DNA from 2 places in the Carnobacterium sp. FSL E2-0243 genome. Region 1 is predicted to be linked to the other one. Evidence: a T-box and tRNA genes for the amino acid it is inferred to sense, from the RefSeq annotation. Region 1 holds a T-box; the other holds one or more tRNA genes.

Region 1 (3,219 bases):
ATTTTCAGCTAACGCTTTTTTCGCAATCGTTGCACTTTTTTCATAACCAATATGTGGGCTTAAGGCAGTAACTAACATTAGTGAACGTTCAACTAATGTTCCCATAGCCGCTTCGTTTGCTTCTAAACCAACTAAACAATTCAGTCTAAAAGAGCGCATAGCATCACTTAATAAGGTCACAGACTGTAAAAAATTAAGAATAATAACAGGTTTATAAACATTTAATTCAAAATTCCCTTGGCTAGCAGCTACATTAATGGTCACATCATTTCCCATAACTTGAGCAACTACCATTGTGAGAGCCTCAGACTGAGTTGGATTGATTTTACCAGGCATAATCGAACTGCCAGGTTCGTTTGCTGGAATAGTGATTTCACCAATGCCGCTACGGGGGCCACTGGCTAACCAGCGTACATCATTAGCGATTTTCATTAAATCACTAGCCAAACTACGAATGGCACCATGAGTATAGCTTAAATCAGAATGACTTGTTAAGGCGTAAAATTTATTTGGAGCACTTTTAAAGGGATGTCCCATAGCTAAGCTGAGTTCATTGGCAACAGCTTCACCGAAGCCAGCAGGAGCATTTAACCCAGTCCCAACAGCAGTTCCACCTATCGCTAACTCTAATATACTTTGACTACTCGTTTCAATAAAATGCAGACCACGTTCAATCATTGTTTTCCAACCACTAATTTCTTGGCCAAAGGTTAAAGGTGTTGCATCTTGCAGATGAGTGCGTCCAATTTTAACTAGGTTCTGATAAGCTTCTATTTTTTCTTCTAAAACCTCAATCATTTTTTTACATTCTGGAATTAATTCAGAAATAACCGCATCATAAGCCGCAATATTCATTGCTGTTGGAAACGTATCATTAGAACTTTGCGACATATTTACATGGTCATTAGGATGGATGGTCAAGTTTGTGCCTTCAGATTGTTGATTTGCTAAATGAGCAATGACTTCATTCATATTCATATTACTTTGTGTACCACTGCCAGTTTGCCATGTGACAAGTGGGAAATGCTCCATATATTCCCCCGTCAAAATTGCGTCTGTTGCCGCAACAATCGCCTCTTTAATCTGTGGATCAAGAGTCTTATTTTGTTCGTTGACAATAGCAGTAGCGCGTTTTAATTGAGCAAAAGCTAAAATAACGGAAGCTGGTATCTTTTCAGTTCCAATTTTAAAATTAGCCAGACTGCGTTCGGTTTGGGCACCCCAGAATTTATCATTTGCGACTTTGATTTCTCCTAAAGAATCTTTTTCAATGCGGTATTGTTGGTGAGTATCGGGCATTTTATCTGTCACTCCATTTCTAATTTTGGATGTCACTCTATTTTAGCATGATAGAGACCGAGATGGGAGTTAGAAAATTAAAATACTTAGATAAATGATTCAGCTATCTTGCAACTGGTGCAGATATTTGTTAGAATATAGACAATATCATGAAAAGACAGTGAAAAGGAATAGTAGTAAGGCATCTTTGATAGAGAGTGCATGGTTGGTGGAAATGTACAAAGATAAATTATGAACTCGCCTTGTGAGTCGCTTTTTTGAACGTAATCATTGGTTGATTAGCAAATAGAAAAAGTCGTAGCGCCTGCGTTAAAGGTATGAGGAGTCTATAAGTCTAGTTTATTTACTTATAGAAAATATAGGTGGTACCACGAAATTGTCCAGTCAATTCGTCCTATGAACACTAAAAAAGAGTTATTTTTATTTGGTGTTCATAGGGCGAATTTTTTATGTTGTTAAATAGATTAAATTCGACCGTGACTGAGTAGTAATGTATCAAACTAAATAACGATGGAGAGAGGAACAAAGACAATGAGTTATAATCACAAAACGATTGAAAAAAAATGGCAAAAATATTGGGCAGCCCATAATAGCTTCAATACAACTGAAGATCCAAAAAAAGAGAATTTTTATGCACTAGATATGTTCCCTTACCCATCTGGCCAAGGCTTGCATGTCGGACATCCAGAAGGCTATACAGCGACGGATATTTTAGCAAGAATGAAACGTTCACAAGGCTATAATGTCTTACATCCAATGGGATGGGATGCTTTTGGCTTGCCAGCTGAGCAATATGCTTTAGATACAGGTAATGATCCAGCTGAATTTACAGAGCACAATATTGGAACGTTTCGTCGTCAAATTAATTCACTAGGATTTAGTTATGATTGGAATCGCGAAATCAATACAACAGATCCTCATTATTATAAATGGACTCAATGGATTTTTACTAAACTTTATGAAAAAGGTTTGGCTTATGAAGCTGAAGTTGCCGTTAACTGGTGTCCAGCATTGGGAACCGTTTTAGCAAATGAAGAAGTCATTGATGGCAAAAGTGAACGTGGAGGATTCCCAGTTTACCGTAAACCAATGAAACAATGGATGCTTAAAATTACGGCATACGCAGAACGCTTACTAGACGATTTAGAGACTGTAGATTGGCCTGAAAGCATTAAAGATATGCAACGAAATTGGATTGGTAAGTCAGTTGGTGCAAATGTAACCTTTAAAATTAAAGATAGATCTGAAGATTTTACTGTTTTTACAACACGCCCAGATACTTTGTTCGGAGCGACTTATGCTGTGCTAGCTCCAGAGTTAGATTTGGTTAAAGAAATCACAACTCCTGAACAAAAAGAAGCTGTTGAAGCGTATATTACTGAAGTTAGTTTAAAAACAGATTTGGATCGAACTGATTTAGCAAAATCGAAAACGGGTGTCTTTACAGGTGCTTATGCTGTAAATCCAGTTAATGGTCAAGAGATTCCAATTTGGATTGCAGACTATGTATTAGCGACCTATGGTACTGGTGCGATTATGGCCGTTCCAGCTCATGATGAACGCGATTATGAATTTGCAAAAACCTTCAATTTAACTATTATCCCTGTTTTAGAAGGTGGAAATGTTGCTGAAGAACCTTATACTGGTGATGGAGTCCATGTTAATTCTGGATTTTTAGATGGGTTAGATAAAGAAACAGCGATTGAAGTCATGAATAAATGGTTAGAAGAAAACGGTCATGGCAAGAAAGAAATCACGTATCGTCTACGCGATTGGCTGTTTTCTCGTCAACGTTATTGGGGTGAACCAATTCCAGTTATTCATTGGGAAGATGGTACAACAACGGCACTTCCAGAATCAGAATTGCCATTGTTATTGCCTAAAACAGATGAAATTAAACCTAGTGGTACAGGTGAGTCT
Region 2 (3,219 bases), 490 kb from region 1:
TGCCTTAACAATGTTAAATCAAGAACAAAAATAAGTTAGTAGTGGAAAAAGTTGTGAAATGTAAATTTCATGACTTTTTTTCTAAATAAAATAAAGAAAATTTGGCGATTGGGATAGGAGGTTCATTAGGTGAATGTTCGAATTGAGGAACGTCCAACATTTAAAGTAGTAGGAGTTAAAGAAGAAATTAGTTTGAAAGATGGGGAAAATTTGTGGGAAATTCCTAAGTTTTGGGAACGAGTGAATCTAGATGGAACAGCTAATAAAATCAGTGATTTAAGCCATGGCGAACTCGGTGGCTTAGTAGGGATTTGTACAAATATGAGGGACCAAAGGATGGATTATTGGATTGGGGTTGCAACAACAGAAGCGACTCCCTTAGAATTTGAAGAAGTCGTGATTGAGGCTCAGATTTGGGCAGTTTTTGAGGTTGTCGGTCCTTTGCCAACGGCGATTCAAGCAGCTTGGAAATTTGTTTTTTCAGAGTGGTTGCCACATTCAGATTATCTTCATGCAGAAGGACCAGAAGTTGAATGGTATTCAATAGGAAATCCCACTGCTGAAAACTATGTAAGTGAAATTTGGATTCCAATTATGATGAAAGAGGCTACTAATTAAGTGGTCTCTTTTTTATAATTTGAATGCAATGGTTTAAACTTAGGTTGTTTTTTTCCCTAATATTTGATACATTATGTGATAGTATTTAAAAAGAAAAAGGAATGGATGAAGCTAGATGGAGCAAAAGGTGTTACAGCAATTAGTTGAACAGATTTCATTAGAATTTTTTGATAGGCCTTTTAAACATCAAGCAACATTTAATCCACGTTTAAGGACAACAGGTGGTCGTTATCATTTAAGGAGTCATGATTTAGATTTTAATTTGCAAGTGTTAGAGACTTTTGGTATGTCGGAGTTTATCGGTGTAATTAAGCATGAACTGTGTCATTATCATTTGCACTTGGCTAATCGCGGTTACCAGCATAAGGATGCTGATTTTAAAAGACTATTAAAAAAAGTGGGTGGTAGTCGATTTGTTCAATCGCTTCGTCAACCTGATAAGAAGAAAAAATTGTGGGTATATTGCTGTCAAAATTGTCAAAAAAATGTATATCGACAACGACGTTTTGATACAAAAAAGTATGTTTGTGGTGGCTGTCAAGGTAAATTAATTTTGCTGGAAAAACGGATTGAAGTTTAAGCAAGGCTGATTCTCTAATTGACAAAAAAATAAGAAGCTACTATACTTAAGAAGTTAGTTTCTGCGGTCATGGCGGAACGGCAGACGCGCCAGCTTGAGGGGCTGGTAGGGAATCTCCCTGTGTGGGTTCAAATCCCATTGACCGCATTTGTTTTCTAGGTTGCCTCAAATTTGGGTTGAATAGCAAAACTTAAATTTTCATTGGTGCACCATTTGTTTGATTATGATTATTTTAAATCCATCGCTTAACATAGACTATTTGCCTTTTTAAATAATAAAGAATAAAAGCTTCTTATACCAATTTAGGTATAAGAAGCTTTTATTCTTTGCTTATATATAGAATCAAAATATGTAAGCAATTTGTAATTAAGCGAGAATCTTTTTAATAAGTGTAGTTGGTAAAATATATTTATCACTTACTTAGTTGTAATAGTGATAAAGACATATGTCTACCATGGGCGCATGGATAAAAAGAAAAAGGAGAAGAGAAAAATGGCAAATGAGAACATGAAAATATCTCAAAATGGAAGAAATTTAATTAAAGAATTCGAAGGTATGGTATTAACAGCTTACCAAGATTCTGTTGGTGTATGGACAATTGGTTATGGACATACAAAAGGAGTCTATCCTGGAATGCAAATTTCAGAGCAACAAGCAAATGCGTTTCTTGATGAAGACATCAAGACGCATGCTGTAGGAATTTTCAATTTTGTTACGGTTCAATTGAATCAGAATCAATTTGATGCATTGGTTAGCTTTCATTTTAATTTAGGTCCATATATTTTACAAGGCTCAACACTGTTAACTTATATTAATAATAAAAATTGGCAAGTAGCTGCGAATGAGATGATGGCTTATGTGCATGCTGGGGGTCAAGTTTTACCTGGACTCGTTCGTAGACGGAAAGCTGAATCAGAATTATTTTTAAAAGCCGATATAGCAAAAAAAGTCACTAAATATTTCTGTGGAATAAATGTCGGTGCAGACTTCAAACAGGTTCAGGCGTATCGGGTTGCAATTAATAACCAATGGAAAATTGACTATTTGGATATTTATTATTATCAAGAAGGTAGTAATTGGTTTATTGGAATCAAAAACTTGAATTTTACTGGAGATGGAGGAGTACAAGCCTACCGAATGGCATTTAATAGTGTATTTGCAATTCCTTTTGATAAAATCACCTATTACTCGTATGAGGAACAAGCTTGGGAAGTGGGATACTTCGGAGTTTCTCTAACAGAGTATCAGCATTTACGTTTAAGAATGATGGCCAAAGGACTCCAGTTACGTGAAATCCAAACTGGAAAAAACCCAGATCGATATGATGTAGTCGCAATTAATTTATCTTTCAGAGATATCCAACATTATCGCTTGCAATTTATGAGTGAATTTGCTGATATCATTGTTGGAACACGTGTAACATATAAAGAAATGTAAAATAATATTTTAGTTTCTTTTAATAGTATATTTACGAAAAAGATTTCTCATTCTTAACCAAGTTTGAGAGGTCTTTTTTTCAAATTTGATCTATAAGTTTAGCCATAAATATAAATTATAAGCAGTAGAATAGCTTAATTATATGATGGTAACGCTTGCATTTTTCGTGAAATATGGTATATTATAAGTGTAAGGAGTTAGTAAATTCCCTACAAAAAGGACAGTTAGAAGAAACCTTGAGTGAGGTGGCTGTCGAAAAAAGTGCAATGTAAAAAGCCTAAGATAGGGGTATTTGCACAAAAAAAGAAAAGGAAGTGGGAGTTTGAGTACTCTTTACAAAATGAATACGGTCTAGCAAGTTTAAACGATTCGTGTGGACATAAGAACCACGAAGTAAGTGTTTGAAACAAACTTGCTAGGCTGTATTTGTTTATATACATAAATAAATTGTTTATATTAATCGTTTCCTTTCAATCTGATGAAATTTTATATAAAAAGAAAGAATATAGGTATAAGATTTTAAGGAGAACCTTTAAAAATCATTCTGTAAAAGATAAATTTTTGAAAATAATAGAATAGGTGTT

The links. A T-box is a leader RNA that pairs with one kind of tRNA and senses whether it is charged. The one in region 1 lies ahead of leuS (leucine--tRNA ligase), so its partner is inferred to be a tRNA-Leu.
Region 2: it encodes a tRNA-Leu, which carries the amino acid that the T-box ahead of leuS (leucine--tRNA ligase) is inferred to sense. The anticodon was not compared.

Annotation. Positions count from the first base shown of each region.
Region 1 covers NZ_JBBOPM010000001.1:2,408,441-2,411,659, reverse strand. Annotated here, with positions in the region: gene fumC (class II fumarate hydratase) at 1-1,299, opposite strand, end outside; T-box leader at 1,451-1,699, shown strand; gene leuS (leucine--tRNA ligase) at 1,831-3,219, shown strand, end outside.
Region 2 covers NZ_JBBOPM010000001.1:2,894,291-2,897,509, reverse strand. Annotated here, with positions in the region: gene MHI00_RS13760 (Tex family protein) at 1-34, shown strand, start outside; gene MHI00_RS13755 (GyrI-like domain-containing protein) at 130-618, shown strand; gene MHI00_RS13750 (SprT family protein) at 734-1,198, shown strand; tRNA gene MHI00_RS13745 (tRNA-Leu) at 1,262-1,345, shown strand; gene MHI00_RS13740 (lysozyme) at 1,691-2,635, shown strand.